Regions from separate parts of the Vibrio sp. 1078-1 genome, predicted to be linked through region 2. Evidence: riboswitches for the same ligand, from Rfam matches in the RefSeq annotation. Region 2 holds a riboswitch; the other holds the start of a gene.
What was found. Region 2 has a riboswitch for lysine ahead of tet(35) (tetracycline efflux Na+/H+ antiporter family transporter Tet(35)). Riboswitches for the same ligand answer to the same signal wherever they lie in the genome.

Region 1: it holds a riboswitch for lysine, as region 2 does, so the genes downstream of both, lysC (lysine-sensitive aspartokinase 3) here and tet(35) (tetracycline efflux Na+/H+ antiporter family transporter Tet(35)) in region 2, are expected to answer to the same signal.

What each region holds. Positions count from the first base shown of each region.
Region 1 covers NZ_JAWOWM010000015.1:2,456-11,038, reverse strand. The annotation lists gene uvrA (excinuclease ABC subunit UvrA) at 1-71, shown strand, start outside; gene R7190_RS20840 (PglL family O-oligosaccharyltransferase) at 139-1,920, shown strand; gene R7190_RS20835 (pyridoxal-phosphate-dependent aminotransferase family protein) at 1,980-3,101, opposite strand; lysine riboswitch at 3,322-3,500, shown strand; gene lysC (lysine-sensitive aspartokinase 3) at 3,602-4,954, shown strand; gene metH (methionine synthase) at 5,041-8,583, opposite strand, start outside.
Region 2 covers NZ_JAWOWM010000002.1:225,605-234,187, reverse strand. The annotation lists gene hisD (histidinol dehydrogenase) at 1-923, opposite strand, end outside; gene hisG (ATP phosphoribosyltransferase) at 929-1,825, opposite strand; His leader region at 1,879-2,016, opposite strand; gene tet(35) (tetracycline efflux Na+/H+ antiporter family transporter Tet(35)) at 2,197-3,798, opposite strand; lysine riboswitch at 3,908-4,090, opposite strand; gene R7190_RS04975 (H-NS family nucleoid-associated regulatory protein) at 4,673-5,080, shown strand; gene R7190_RS04970 (inosine/guanosine kinase) at 5,209-6,513, opposite strand; gene R7190_RS04965 (hypothetical protein) at 6,631-6,900, opposite strand; gene mnmA (tRNA 2-thiouridine(34) synthase MnmA) at 7,089-8,213, shown strand; gene hflD (high frequency lysogenization protein HflD) at 8,224-8,583, shown strand, end outside.

The DNA of each region.
Region 1 (8,583 bases), on a different contig from region 2:
GCACTCCGGAAGATGTGTCGCAAATCGAGGGTTCGCACACAGCTCACTTCCTCAAGCCTATGTTGAAGTAGAAAAAACAGGTAAAGTATCGAGACCAGCAAGTGCTGGTCTTTTTTCATTCAAAACAACGCAATAACTATGGCTACTATACATGTAAGTGGAACAAAGCTTTCTCCCGAAAAAGTACAGGTTCCCCTCAATCGCAAGTTTCTCATTGCCTTGGCAACACTATTTGTGTTGGCAATGCACTTTTTCATGCCCAACCCCGGCGGTTCGGGGCTTTCGCTTTCGTTCAATGCGACAACTTGGATTGCTTTTAGCTTTGCATTAGGCATTGGGTGTTACCAACTAGCGAATAATCGAGTGCTACGTTACTCAAAACTAACCATCGGCTTGTTCATTAGTGCTCTTATCATGACAGTGCCCATTCTGTACCCAAATGCGAATAGCAGCTTGGCAGCCAATAAGCTCATAGGCCTGTGGTGTGGTGTCCTGTTCTTTATTGTTTTACAACAATTTCATTTCAGTAATAAACATCGCCAACGCCTATTATGGTTCATTGTCCTTGCGGTTGTTATCGAAGCCATTTTTGGTCTGACACAATATCTGTATCTCAAACCAGGCAATCCGTTTGGTTACGACACGGTGGCCAATCGTCCTTATGGTATTTTCCAACAGCCCAATGTAATGGCCAGTTTTCTTGCGACAGGGTTGGTGATTGCCAGCTATTTACTTGCACGTCAGCCCTACAAATACGATCGTAAGTTAAGCGATGTTTACCTTCTCTATGCCGTACCAGTTTTAACTTTACCACTAATTGTGGCGTTGGCTTCACGCACTGGTTGGTTAGCCTCGGTCATCGCCGTGTTGTTGGTCATTCCATACATGTACCGCTTTGCAACCAAAGGGCGCTTTATCCGCTGGGTTGTGTCACTTGTAAGTGGGCTCTTACTCTCTGTCGTTGTCATGCATCTTGCCTTTCCTGATGGAGGTAGGTTAGCCGCAGAAAAAGTAAATATGGAGTCTCCTCGAGCGTATACTTTTCCGCAAACATTAGACATGGTGATTGAAAAGCCTTTTACTGGTTATGGATATGGCAAGTTTGAATCTGAGTACATGCTGTATACGGCTCGTCAACATGCCCTAAATGAGAATTACCCAGCAGGTTTGCCAGCCATGGATCATCCGCATAATGAGCTACTTTACTGGGGAGTAGAAGGTGGCTTGCTGCCAATAATCGGCATCTTCTTAGCGATGGCACTGGTACTGTATCGAATCTATCAAGCCAAACGCGGAACTCGTCTTGCGTTGCTGGCCTTGTTTATACCTATCGTATTGCACTCACAACTGGAATACCCTTTCTACCACTCTCTCGTGCATTGGTTGATCTTCGTTATCCTACTGTACTGGGTCGATCAGCGCGTCTCTCGTTATCGACAAGTCGGCTTTAGTAATGTGACCAAAAGCTTGCTGCGTGTTTTTAGTTTGGTACTTCCCGTTGCGTTTACGTTTTACATGGTAAGCGCATTACATACGAACTATGTATTGACGAAGTTTGAGACCACTAGACCAACTAACCCTGATATTCTGAATCAAGTCAGTAACCCTGTGGTTTGGAAAGACAGGTTTGATTGGGATGTCTATAGCACGTTTTTAAACCTTGGGCTGTACCAACAAGACGCAACCTTGATTCAGCCTTATATCGATTGGTCGCTAAAAATCATCAAAGATAAGCCTCGCCCTGCATTTTATAATAATTTGATTTTGGCCTACCAAGGCTTAGATGACTCAAGTAAAGCGGAGCAAATTAGAGCTGAAGCGCAGTTTTTGTTCCCGAAGATTGATTTCAGTGACGTCAATTACCAACCACCTTCTCAAGCAATCTCTGCCTCACCAGCCCCCACTTCAGGTGCAGAGTAATAAGTACCAAAAAGCGAAGGGATGACCTTCGCTTTTCTTTATCTCATTGCTGTATGATTTTATTCAGTGAGTGACTCTTCTAACGCTTTTAAGCACAGCGCAACGTTTTCAGATCGAGCGCCGTAACCCATTAAGCCAATACGCCACGCTTTACCAGCTAATGCCCCAAGGCCTGCACCAATTTCTAGGTTATAGGTTTCTAGCAAGTGAGCACGAACTTTTGCTTCATCAATTCCTTCAGGCACGTAAATCGCATTTAATTGTGGCAACCGATGGGCTTCGTCCACAACAAATTCAAATCCTAACTTTTGTAAGCCATTTTTGAGTTTTTCATGCATCAGTTGGTGACGAGCCCAAGCGTTTTCTAATCCTTCATTTTTCAGTATCAATAAAGCTTCATGAAGCGCATACAAGCTATTAACTGGCGCCGTATGATGGTAACTACGCTTGCCTTCTCCACTCCAATACCCCAAAACTAAACTCTGATCGAGGAACCAACTCTGTACTGGTGTTGTTCTTGCTTGAATCTTTTCAATCGCGGCAGGAGAAAACGTCACTGGTGAGAGTCCAGGTACACATGACAAACATTTTTGACTACCAGAGTAAACCGCATCCAGTTGCCATTCATCCACTTTTAACGGCACACCACCAAGCGATGTCACCGCATCAACAATAGATAATGCATTATGCTGTTTCGCGAGCTTACCCAATGCTTGAGCATCACTGACTGCACCAGTTGAGGTTTCCGCATGCACAAAAGCAAGAATTTTTGTATCTGGGTGCTGTTCGAGTGCTTGCTCGACTTTATCAATGGAAACAGGCGTCCCCCATTCATCATCGACGATAACAACTTCACCACCAGCACGGACGACATTTTCGCGCATGCGTTCACCAAATACACCATTACGGCAAACGATCACTTTATCGCCTTTCTCGATCAAGTTTACAAAGCAGGTTTCCATCCCTGCACTACCTGGCGCTGAAACCGCAATAGTGAACTCATTGTCAGTTTGAAAGGCATACTTCAATAGCTGCTTGAGCTCATCCATCATACCGATAAACAGAGGATCAAGGTGACCTACCGTAGGACGGCTTAGTGCTTGTAACACTTGAGGATAAATATCAGAAGGACCAGGTCCCATTAAAATACGGTGAGGCGGAATAAAGCTTTGGATCGACATGTCAGCTCCTTGATTATCTTTTATCCTGAGCATTCTAAAAGTTCTATTCAATAACATGGCTCAGGTGTAGGGTTCTTCACCCTAATAGATTTTTCCTCTATCAGCAATTAGCCGTAAGTATGGAGGTCAAACCAGTGTCACAAAATCGTTAATAAAAAACACCATAAAGGTTGAAATATTGATTGACATTAAGGCCTCAAAACCGTTCAATGTTTGAGCTTTATGTAGAAGAGGAGCGCTACCCAGGTAGATGATTTGTGGAACCGCAATTCCAACACCAATCATTGAGGGGGAGTAGTGCCGAGGTAAGTCAAAGTTGCAGGATTTGACTTGTCGGTTGAATTGGGCTGAATCCCATCAACTGTCATCAGCGCAGTCTGATGAAGGGCTTCTGAGGGTAAATTTTTCAAATAGCATTCTAAATACCTCTCTTTTTGCTCTGTTCCTTTTCTCACTAAACATTGGATGTACAATTTTTTAGGAAGCCGTGGGAGAACGCAGTGAGCGCATTTAACGTAGCTAAATTCGGTGGAACCAGTGTTGCCAACTTTGAGGCAATGAGTCGTTGCGCCACCATTATCGAAAACAATCCAAATACTCGCCTGGTCGTGAGCAGCGCTTGCTCTGGCGTCACCAACCTATTGGTAGAACTCGCCAACGGTGTTCAGGATCAAACGCACCGTACTGAGCTGCTACAAAATTTGGCCAACATTCATGACGCCATTTTAACTCAGCTCGAAGACAGCACGAAAACTGCTGCCGAGGTGTATGGCATATTAGATACCGTAACCAGCCTGGCCGAGGCTGCATCTATCCAAGCTAGTGCGAAGTTAACCGATCATTTAGTCGCATGTGGTGAACTCATGTCGACGCACATTCTAACTCAGTTAATGTGTGAGCGAGGCATTCAAGCAGTGCGCTTTGATATCCGCGATGTGTTGCGTACTGATGACAACTTTGGTCGCGCGGAGCCAAACATTGAAGCAATTTCGACGCTTGCGCAAGATAAACTCGTACCACTTTGCCAACAATCCGTTGTTGTTACTCAAGGCTTCATAGGATCTGACGAAGCCGGTAATACAACAACATTAGGTCGAGGGGGCAGCGATTACAGCGCCGCCTTAATTGCTGAGAGCGTTAAAGCGGCAGGGCTAGAAATCTGGACTGATGTTCCGGGAATCTACACAACAGACCCGCGAATTGCACCAAAAGCCTCACCAATTCCTGAGATCAGCTTTAGTGAAGCTTCAGAAATGGCTAACTTTGGCGCTAAAATCCTTCACCCTTCTACGCTAGTACCTGCATTGCGCCACGACATTCCGGTATTTGTAGGGTCATCGAAAGAGCCAGAAAAAGGGGGAACTTGGATTCGCCACCAAGTCGAAAGCTCACCGTTATTCCGTGCGCTAGCTTTGCGTTGTAACCAAACCATGGTAACGCTACGCAGCGCCAATATGTTCCACGCATACGGTTTTTTAGCAAAGGTCTTTGAGATCCTTGCAAAGCATAAGATCTCTGTCGATTTGATCACGACATCTGAAATCAGTGTATCGTTAACACTTGATCAAACTGATACCTCTGGCGGAGCACCACAGCTGCCGCAAGCTGCACGAGAAGAGTTAGAAGAGTTATGTAAGGTAGAAGTTGAACATGACCTATGCCTCGTTGCTCTCATTGGAAACAACATGAGTGAGAGTAAAGGCTACGCGAAACAGGTTTTTGGCACGCTAGAAGATTTTAACCTACGCATGATTTGTTATGGCGCTAGCCCTCACAACTTATGCTTCTTGCTCCATGAATCGGTATCGAAACAAGCCATACAAAAACTCCACACTGAGTTGTTTGAGAAGTAAGTTCAACTCAATAAAACAAAGGGCTGCGTATTTGCAGCCCTTTGTCGTTTCATTAGTTGTTACATTTGGACGAGGTAAACATCAATTTAACCGTTAATGTTTGGCCCTAACCATTTTTCAGCCTCGATCCTATCCCACCCCTTACGATCGGCGTAACTCTCTAACTGATCTTCTTGGATCTGTGCGATCGCAAAGTAACGTGAGTCAGGATGAGAGAAATACCAACCAGAGACTGACGCGCCCGGATACATTGCATAGCTGGAGGTTAGAGTCATACCAATGTTCTCTTCCACATTAAGTAACTCCCAAAGCGGTCCTTTTTCAGTATGTTCAGGACACGCGGGATAACCCGGCGCAGGGCGAATACCTTGGTATTTTTCACGAATGAGATCATCGTTAGATAAATCTTCATCAGCTGCATAACCCCAAATTTCTTTACGGACACGCTCATGCAAATACTCAGCAAACGCTTCGGCTAGGCGATCCGCCACCGCTTGAATCATAATTGCGTTGTAATCATCTCCCTGTGCTTTGTATTCATCAGCAAGCTCTCGTTCACCAATACCACCAGTGACAGCAAATGCCCCTATCCAATCATGCTTACCCGACTCTTTAGGTGCGATGTAGTCGGATAAACAATAGTTGAATCCTTTTGGTTTCTCGGTCTGTTGTCGCAAGTTACGTAATACTTTCACAACGTCGGTACGAGTTTCATCAGCATAAACTTCAATGTCGTCCCCCACGCTCGCAGCAGGGAATAAGCCACACATTCCACGCGCTTTTAACAGGCCTTCTCGCTCAACTCGATCAAGTATCTCGTGGGCATCTTCGAATAAACGTTTTGCTTCTTCACCAACTTCTTCATGTTGGAAAATTGTTGGATACTTACCCACAAGTGACCAAGTCATAAAGAATGGTGTCCAATCGATGTATTGACGTAATATAGCCACATCAAAATCATCGAAGATATGAATGCCAGGCTTAACAGGCACTGGAGGAGTATAAGCTTCCCAATCGATAGCAACTTTATTCGCTCGAGCAGCTTCTAATGTCACTGGTTTGGTTCTCGGTTTCTTTCGATTATGTTGATCACGTACTCGTTCGTAATCAGCTTCAAGTTTTTCAACAAATTCAGGGCGACGTTCATCAGACAGAAGAGAAGTACATACGCCCACTGCACGTGAGGCGTTGTTCACGTAAACCACTGGATGCTTGTAATTTTTCTCAATCTTAACTGCTGTATGGGCTTTTGACGTTGTTGCGCCACCGATGAGAAGAGGTAAGTTAAAGTCGAGACGCTCCATCTCTTTTGCAACATGCACCATTTCGTCTAATGAAGGTGTGATCAACCCTGATAAACCAATAATATCGACGTTCTCTTCTTGCGCTACTTTTAAGATCTTTTCGCAAGGAACCATGACACCAAGATCGATAATTTCGTAGTTATTGCACTGCAATACAACGCCAACGATATTTTTCCCGATATCATGTACATCACCTTTGACCGTCGCTAGCAAAATCTTACCGTTTGTTTGTCCCACCTGCTTTTCTGCATTGATGTAGGGCTCCAGATGCGCGACTGCTTGCTTCATCACTCGTGCAGATTTTACGACCTGAGGAAGGAACATTTTACCTTCACCAAACAAGTCTCCGACGACGTTCATCCCATCCATTAATGGGCCTTCAATCACCTCTAATGGCTTTGAAGCGTTGACACGAGCCTCTTCGGTATCATCAACGATGAACTCAGTTATTCCTTTCACTAACGCGTGCTCTAAGCGCTTTTCAACAGGCCAAGTTCTCCACTCAAGTGCAGAGGCATCCTCCTCTTTACCTACCCCTTTGCCTGCATATTCCGCCGCGATATCTAACAATCTCTCAGTGGCGTCATCACGACGGTTAAGAACGACATCTTCCACAGCCTCACGCAATTTTTCAGGCACGTTATCGTAGATTTCTAACTGACCCGCATTCACAATCCCCATATCCATACCATTTTTAAAACAGTGGTAGAGGAACACCGCGTGAATCGCTTCACGTACATAGTTATTGCCACGGAAAGAGAATGAGACGTTAGAAACACCACCCGAGATCATCGCATGTGGTAAATCACGTTTGATATCGCCAACGGCTTCAATGAAATCCACCGCGTAGTTATTATGCTCCTCGATCCCCGTAGCAATGGCAAAAATGTTTGGGTCAAAAATGATGTCTTCTGGTGGAAAGCCCACTTCATCAACAAGAATTCGGTAAGCGTTGGTACAAATTTCTACTTTGCGCTCACGTGTATCTGCTTGCCCAATCTCATCAAACGCCATCACAATCACAGCCGCACCGTAACGGCGGATCAACTTAGCTTGTTCAACGAATTTCTCTTTGCCTTCTTTGAGAGAGATCGAGTTAACAATGCCTTTGCCTTGGATGCACTTAAGACCGGCTTCAATAACCTCCCACTTGGAAGAGTCAACCATGATTGGTACTTTTGAGATTTCAGGTTCTGACGCACAAAGGTTTAAAAAGCGAACCATACAAGCTTGTGCATCCAACATGCCTTCATCCATGTTGATATCGATAATTTGAGCGCCATTTTCAACTTGTTGACGAGCCACATCGAGCGCTTCATCGTACAGCTCTTCTTTAATCAAGCGCTTAAAACGCGCAGAACCGGTTACATTCGTACGCTCACCGACATTGATAAATAAAGAGTCTTTATCAATAGCGAGTGGCTCTAGGCCAGACAAGCGACAAGCAACGGGAAGTTCAGGTAATTGACGAGGGGCGATATTTTCAACCGCGAGTGCCATTTGGCGAATGTGCTCAGGAGTTGTACCACAACACCCACCAATCAAGTTTAAAAAGCCACTTTGAGCCCACTCTTTAACATGCTTAGCCATATCTTCTGGCGACAAATCGTATTCGCCGAATGCATTCGGAAGCCCAGCATTTGGGTGAGCGGAAACAAAAGATTCTGATATACGCGAGAGCTCTTCAACATAAGGACGCAGTTCATCCGGGCCAAGTGCACAGTTCAAACCAAACGAAATCGGTTTAACATGACGTAATGAGTTGTAAAACGCTTCTGTGGTTTGACCGGATAATGTTCTACCGGAAGCATCAGTAATAGTCCCCGAGATCATCACAGGTAACTCAATACCCATCTCTTCAAACACACTTTCAACAGCAAATGAACAAGCCTTAGCGTTAAGAGTATCGAAGATGGTCTCGATAAGAATAAGATCAGAACCACCTTTAATCAGCGCTCGAGTCGATTCAGAGTAAGCCTCAACTAACTCGTCGAAAGAAACATTTCGATATCCAGGGTCGTTTACATCAGGAGAGATAGAACAAGTGCGGTTCGTCGGCCCTAAAACCCCTGCGACATAACGCGGTTTATCGGGTGTTTTTGCGGTCCATTCGTCTGCAACTTCACGTGCAAGCTTGGCAGCAGCAAAGTTAATTTCTTCACTTAGGCTTTCCATCTCGTAGTCAGCCATCGCAATGGTTGTTGCGTTAAACGTGTTGGTTTCGAGAATATCTGCACCCGCTTCTAAATATGCAGCGTGAATTTCCTTGATAAGTTGAGGCTGACTTAGAACCAACAGGTCGTTGTTACCTTTTAGATCACAATG
Region 2 (8,583 bases):
TCAGAAATAATGATCAAGCTTGATGCCAGAGCCTTTTCTGCGATGTCTGCACGAGATAGCTCCTTAAGCTGACGTTGAACCACATCCGTCACTTGATCAGCAATCACAGGAGAAGGAGTCACAAGTACCACTTGAGAATCAGGACCGTGTTCCGCTTGGCTCAAAAGATCCGCAGCGATAAAGTCTGCATCTGCGGTTTCATCGGCAATTACAAGAACTTCTGATGGACCTGCTGGCATATCAATCGCAGCACCACGGAAATCATTACTTACCTGACGTTTTGCTTCGGTCACGTAAGCGTTGCCCGGACCAAAGATCTTATCTACTTTCGATACCGTCTCGGTGCCATAAGCCATTGCAGCAACTGCTTGGCCACCACCGACGTTGTACACTTCATCAATGCCACACAGTTTCGCGACATAAAGGATCTCATCAGCGATTGGCGGTGGAGAACAAAGAACGACTTTACGACAACCTGCAATTTTTGCAGGAACGCCGAGCATCAAAACAGTCGATGGCAAAGGCGCACTGCCACCCGGAATGTACAAACCCACTTTTTGAATTGGGCGTGTTACTTGTTCACAAAGGACACCTGGCTGGGTTTCCACCTTGATCGGTTGCGGCTTTTGCGCTTTGTGGAACTTAGAAATATTGGCGTAAGCTTGCTCTAATGCGCTCTTCATTGACTCTGACAAACGCTCTGACGCTGCCTTAATTTCCTGAGAAGAAACACGAATGGATTCAGGCTTAACACGGTCAAACTTTTCTGTCAGCTCAATAAGAGCAGAGTCACCTTCTTCTCGAACTTTAGCAATAACTTCGGCCACAGCAGTGGTGATATTGGCACCTTCTGCAATAGCAGGGCGCTCCAAAATAGAGTCTTGCTGATTCTCACTTAATGATTGCCAAACGACTGTTCTCATGATGCTTACTCCATCATTTTTTCAATTGGTAGAACGAGAATTGAACTTGCGCCCAACTCTTTCAGCTGTTCCATTGTTTCCCAGAACAGGTTTTCAGAACTCACTAAGTGAACAGCCATTTTCTGCTTATCTGCAGAAAGAGGAAGAACAGTTGGGTCTTCAGCACCTGGCAGTAGTGCTTTAATTTGATCTAACTTCTCTGCTGGGGCGTGAAGCATAATGTACTTAGATTCTTTCGCTTGCTGCACGCCTTGCATGCGAGTTAACAGCTTTTCGATTAGCGCCACTTTGTCTGCGTCGAACTCACCTGTGCGTTGAATCAATGTCGCTTTTGATTTGAAGATAATTTCAGCTTCTTTAAGGCCGTTCGCTTCCAGTGTTGCACCTGTAGAAACCAAATCAGCGATAGCATCAGCGAGACCCGCGCGAGGCGCAACTTCTACAGAGCCTGTCAGCATACATGTAGAGAATGGAACGCCGGCTTCATCCATGTACGCTTTTAGAAGTTGAGGATACGTTGTAGCAATACGCTTGCCAGCTAAGTCTTGTGGACCGTTGTACTCTTCGTCCTTGTCGATTGCGATAGATAAACGACAGCCACCAAAATCAAGTCGACGAAGCTGAACAAACTCGCAGGGTTCACCTAATGCTTTGCGGTCAAGGCGAACTTCTTCTAGTTCATTTTCGCCAATAAAGCCAAGGTCAACCACGCCATCCATAATTAAACCTGGGATGTCGTCGTCACGAACCAAGAGTAAATCAATTGGCATATTTTCAGAATGGACAACTAAACGCTCGCCCATTACGTTGAACTTTACGCCGCACTGTTTTAGTAGAGCTTGACTCTCTTTGCTAAGACGACCTTTTTTCTGAATTGCGATTCTTAAACGTTGTGTTTGCATTGCTTTGTCCCTATGCAAGATTTTGATATCTAAGTATTTTTCAAACTAATAAAACTAAAAAACCCTCGGGAGATTGAAGTCTCCCGAGGGTTTAAAATCTGCTTTTACTTTGATTTTACCTCCGGGAGTTTCCTGCCTCCCGGGTATGCGTACATCGCCCGAAAGACTAGATTGGGTGATGATGGTGATGAATGTTCATTACAAAATTACGCATACTTATTTCAAGGCTCTTCTCATTTGCTTTGTTACCAACCACACTAACCAAGCTGATTACTTTTTTCAACCCTTAATTTTAAAAAAATTCGAATTGTATAATACAAATAAAAAAGGAGGCCGAAGCCTCCTACAATTTCACCTTTTAAATCAGTGAATTACGCACTCTGGCAAGACGCTATTTTAGACTTTGAAAGCCATGACAAAATAGCGCAAACGATAACGAATGTTATCGACGCTGCAATAAACGAAAACGCAATTGAAGCAGTCATACCAAGGGCAATAAAGCCCACGCATGAAACAAGCGCGACTGATAATGCATAAGGTAGCTGTGTTGATACGTGATCAATGTGGTTACAACGTGCACCCGTCGATGACAAGATAGTCGTATCTGAGATTGGTGAACAATGGTCACCGAATACCGCACCAGCTAAAACCGCACTCAGCATCGGTAGCATTAGCGCTACGTCTGTTGCGCCAGCCATGTCACCCGCGATTGGTAGCATAATGCCGAACGTACCCCATGAAGTACCTGTTGAGAACGCCATTAGGCCAGACAACAAGAATAGGATAACTGGTAGCCAGTGTGGGTTAATGTTGCCCTGCGCCATTGTCGAAAGGTAAGTACCAGTCTTCATATCACCGATAACAGAACCAATGGTCCAGGCAAATACTAAGATTAGAATCGCACCAAACATAGACTTAGCACCAATCCAAAGTGTACGTGCGATCTCAGCCATTGGTAGACCTTGCTTCACAACAGTAAACAGTGCAACAGCTAAGCCAAGCAAGCTACCGTAGATTAGTGATGTACCTACATCTGTATTTTCAAAAGCACCAAGAAGCGCAAACTCCTTACCATCAGCAGCCAATGCTTGGCCACCCGTGTAAAGCATTGAAGCGATAGTCGCGATAATCAGCGTTACGATAGGAAGTATCAAATCTGACACTTTACCCTTTTCACTTTCACGGATATCTAGCTCTTCGTTTAGGTCATGCGCTTCTTGCGAGTCATTTTCTTTGTCTTTATCAAAGCCACGACCTTGCGATGCAGAGATTTCATGCTCACGCATTTTACCAATATCAAGACCAAACCACGCAACAGCGAACACCATTAGCAGCGCAAAAACGGCGTAGAAGTTCATTGGGATAAGACGAACATATGCGCCAAGAGCCGAATACTCTGTGATCCCATGTGAGACTAAGATCCCGCCAATAATAGTAATAATGTAAGCACCCCAGCTAGAAGCAGGCATAATTACACACATTGGAGCGGCGGTTGAGTCTAGAATGTACGCAAGCTTAGCGCGAGACACATAAAAGCGATCGGTTACTGGGCGAGAGATCGCACCAACAGCAAGGCTATTAAAGTAATCATCGACAAAAATGAATACGCCTAAAAAGGCGGCAAGAAGTTTGGAGCCGCGTTTACTCTTCACTCGAGATTGTGCCCATTCAGCAAAAGCACGAGTACCGCCAGATAGCGTTAATAAAGCTGTTGTCATACCTAATAAGATTAGGAAACCAACAATGCTCATGTTCCAAGTGTTAATTCCGCCATCTTCAATAAAGACAGAAGAAACTTGAGAACTGACGTAACCTGCGGTGTCGCTGATAGACCAGCTATTAAGTAGCACCGCACCTAGCACGATACCTACACCCAAGGAAACTAATACACGTCGAGTCAAAATCGCCAAAGTCAAAGCGACAATAGGTGGCAATAATGAAACAGGAGAACTAGAAAAATCTATTAAATTCATGATCTTCAAAAACCAAAGTTTGGCTAGAGATCTACTGCAGACAAGTCACGTAGCATACGATACGTGCTCATGTTGAACTTAGCGACAGGGAAGCGAACACTCCACCCAACCCTACAGTAGCGCTCCATAGTTTAATGTGAATATATACTATGGCAGTGTTGTTCCTTTCAGATACAACCCCAGCAAGTAACTTTGATGAGTTACTTACTTCGGCAATCTTCGCCTTCCACTATTATTCATTGGCATCACCCCAATAATAGCTACTCTTCGAGACCGCGCCTCTACGGCAACAACAAACAATTAACCACTAACTGTACAAATTAACAACAAATTGTCTGCAATATTGCATCAGGTGGCAGCCATTGTACTTATGATGAGAGTCAATGCAACACATCAAACTAAATTAAACAAATAAATAATGACTGAGATAATTTATAAACCTTGCCTACTTCCATAAGTTTTGTGCAACTGAAATCACATCAATCATGTTATTTATGAAACATTATTACTACCTTAGAAATATCATGGTTTATCTTATATCAATAAATTAAGGATATATGACACAGCATTAAAGATGGATGCTTCATATTTTTAAGTAATAACTCAAATTTTTTTATAAAAAACCAAGCTATCACTCTCTCTATACAATAATGATTGTTGATTTTAGTTCTCATCTAATAATGATTTATTTCGAGTGTAATAATATTAATTGCTTTAAAAAATAGTCAAATTTAAACAAAATCTTGATTTAGCATTTGCACATAAGGAAAAGATAAAGTTAAATATAAGGACTCTTTGTTTATTTATAGATTGGCATTATTTAATCGTAACGATAAAAAGTGCCCAACACATTAACCTTTTAATAGGAATCGTTATGTCAGAGCTGACTAAAACCCTTCTAAATATCCGTAGCCTTCGTGCATTTTCTCGTGAGCTGACTCTAGAACAATTGGAAGAAGCTCTAGATAAACTCACTACTGTCGTAGATGAGCGTCGTGAAGCAGAAGAAGCAGAACGCGCAGCACAAGCAGAGCAAGAAGCTAAGCTTGCAGAGATTGCTGAGAAAATCGCTCAAGACGGTATTGACGTAGAAGCACTTATTACTGCGCTATCTGGCGAAACTAAGACGAAAGGCAAAGCGAAGCGCGCACCTCGCCCTGCTAAATACAAATACACAGATTCAAACGGTAATGAGAAAACTTGGACTGGCCAAGGTCGTACACCTTCGGCGATTCAAGAGCAACTTGATGCAGGTAAATCTCTGGATGAGTTCCTAATCTAGATCCGTGCTATTTTTTAAAAGGCTCCCATAGGGAGCCTTTTTTATTTAAACCATTACAAATAAAAAAGGCACATTTCTTAATGTGCCTTTTACTTTAGTTACAGAATAGTTAATTAAATCGCTTCGTATTAACGTTCCCAGTATGCTTCTTCTAGGCTATCTTCTCGCTCAGGAAGTCCGCGCGACAATCGTGGTGAATGTTGCACGAGAACTTCGTAGCTAGCACGGTTTGCGTATTTGCAGACTTGAGAAAAAGAAGAGTAAGTTAAATACTCGTTACTGTGCTTGCTTGAATTAGGCACATTTTCTTTATGGTATTTATTTGCTGCCATATCATGAAGAACAGCAGATAACGCAGCATCACCTGCGCCATTTGTATTCTTAATTTTTTCTGGGCCACCCATATATGGCGAGATATGCGAGTACACTTTTATTGGCGTCTCGCATGAGTCTTTTTTCGCCGGACGACTGAATTCATAACGATTAAATTCAGCAATTGACCCTGGAAGTAATGGCAAAGAAGTTTCGCGCTTCGCGCTATCCTCCGTATACCCAGCCATAAATAGACCTACAGGACCCGCCGTGCACAATACTAGATCAGCCCACTCCAATGTTTTATCAGACGCAGCAAGTGGATCAGATTCCCCCGTCAGTGCTTCTGCTTCATCTTCATTCATCGCAACGACTGAAACGTTATCTCGAATGAATTCTTGCCAATATTTAGGGTCATCTTGAATAACAAACTTTGTGCCTAAAGTCAGAACAACAGGCACATCATTCTTTTTCGCGTACTCAATTGCTTTCATTGTTGCTTCCGGCATTGGGTCGCCGTCTTTGCAACGTACTAGATATGACGTCAGTACAAGTGCTGATGCATTTTTAAAGATTTTCTCTGGAATGCTATCAGGATGGAGTTGGTTCATTTGCCCTTCGCTGATAGCAAAAGTACGTTCACCGTCTTCTGTGATAAGAGCAAAACAACGGCCAATTGCACCATCTACACCTTGTAGGTAGTTCAAGTCCATGCGGCTTGATGTATTACAAAGATAACGGTAACCGTAGCTGCCAATCTTAATATCCTGGCTCATCACTCCAAGTAGTGTGGAGCGGTCATCCGCTAGCACGGAGTAGTTATGTAGCGTGTTACCAATTGTACCGCCCGCATACTCATTGGTAATCAAGTTCTCTTCTTTCAGTTGCTGGTATAACTCTTCTGCTCTTTCGTCATCGATAACCAGAGAGTGACCTTTACTCAGACCGTACTTTTCAATCACATCCGTTGTAACTTTTGCTTCAATATCAACCAAGGTTTGGTCAATACCAATGATGTGAGTGCGCGTCATCTTCTTGCTTTCTTGTGCTTGGCTCACCAGCGGGTCACGAGCATGAACAGGAAAATAGTGCTTCGATTTGCGTTGTCCAGGAAATTTCATATTGTCAGTCTGAGTAAGGGGATGAAAAGGAGAGCGGATTCTATACCGCTAATAATAAAGCAGCAATAAAAGCGATTATAGCAAACGTTTGCTGACTACTTTTTTCTTTTAGGTGGCTTATTCACCTTCCATAAAGCTGAGATCTGGTAGTTGCTCAAGGTGCTCGCTATAACGCTTTAGGTTGAACTCACCCTCATTCTTCATTACATCAAAAATCTCAATTGACATCGCACATGCCATCATCGCAACCGCATCTTCACGTGGTGTGCCAGTCATCATTAAACGCATAAGGGTTTCTTTTACTTTAAGCGGGTTACCATCTTCGAGCTGATTTTCAACAATTTCAATCAACTCACTTTCTTGCATAAATTGGTTTTCTTCTGTCATTTGATGTTTCCTCTTGGATTTTGGCCAACTATGCCATATATACCTCTTCTATACTTGCGAAATTACTCGTTCGAATCTTTGTTGAAGAAAAATCCAGCGAAACGAATTGTGATTTCGATCTCGGATCTGTCACCGGTCTGTGGATTCTGATAGAATCTGCATCCCGTTTATTTAAGTGGTGTTTAGTAATGTCTGATAACAGCCAAAAGAAAGTCATCGTCGGTATGTCCGGCGGCGTTGATTCATCTGTTTCCGCGTATCTTCTAAAGCAGCAAGGCTACCAAGTAGAAGGCCTTTTCATGAAGAACTGGGAAGAAGATGACAACGAAGAATATTGTACAGCGGCAGAAGATCTTGCTGACGCTCAGGCAGTATGTGACAAGCTAGGCATCCACCTACACACTATCAACTTTGCTGCCGAATACTGGGATAACGTATTTGAGTACTTCCTTGCTGAATACAAAGCGGGCCGTACTCCGAACCCTGACATTCTTTGTAACAAAGAAATCAAGTTCAAAGCATTCCTAGAATTCGCTGATGAAGTACTTGATGCTGATTACATTGCAATGGGCCACTATGTGCGTCGCTCTTTCCCAGAAAACGGTGAAAAAACACAAATGTTACGTGGTCTAGATGGCAACAAAGATCAAAGCTACTTCCTGTACACATTAAGCAACGAGCAAATCGCACGTAGCCTATTCCCTGTTGGTGACCTAGAGAAGCCAGAAGTACGCCGCATCGCGGAAGAGCAAGATCTAATCACGGCGAAGAAGAAAGACTCTACGGGTATTTGTTTCATCGGCGAACGCAAGTTTACTGAATTCCTAGGTCGCTACCTTCCAGCTCAACCAGGCAACATCGAAACACCTGAAGGCGAAGTGATTGGTCAACATCAAGGCCTGATGTACCACACGCTTGGTCAGCGTAAAGGTCTACACATCGGTGGCCGTAAAGGCGGCGGTGGTAACGAGGACCCATGGTTCGTTGGTGAGAAAGATCTAGAACGTAACGTTTTGATTGCCGTTCAAGGTAAAGACCATCCAATGTTAAAATCAGAAGGTCTACTTGCATCACAACTTCACTGGGTAGATCGTGAGCCAATTCGCGATGTTATGAAGTGCACAGTGAAAACTCGTTACCGTCAGGAAGATATTCCTTGTACAATCATCCCTATCGATGATGAAAACATTAAAGTTATCTTTGACGAGCCACAAATTGCTGTAACTCCAGGTCAATCAGCAGTGTTCTACAAAGGTGACGTGTGCCTAGGTGGCGGCATCATCGAGCAACGCATTAAATATTCTCAAGCTTAGGAGTCGTTACGTGGCGAATACACTTTATGACCGTACTATCGCTTTCGCTGGGATTTGCCAAGCTGTTGCTTTAGTTCAACAGGTAGCGAGAAACGGACATTGTGATCAAGATGCTTTTGAAACATCAATCAACGCTATTTTGAGCACGAACCCTGCTAACACAGTTGGCGTATTCGGTCGCGAAGCCGATCTAAAGCTCGGCCTAGAATGCTTGGTTAAAGGGATTGATAGCACACCATCAGGCAGTGAAATTACTCGTTACATTATTAGTTTAATGGCGTTAGAACGTAAGTTAAGCTCTCGTAACGATGCTATGTCTCAGCTTGGCGATCGTATTCAAATGGCCAAGCGTCAGTCAGAGCACTTTGAG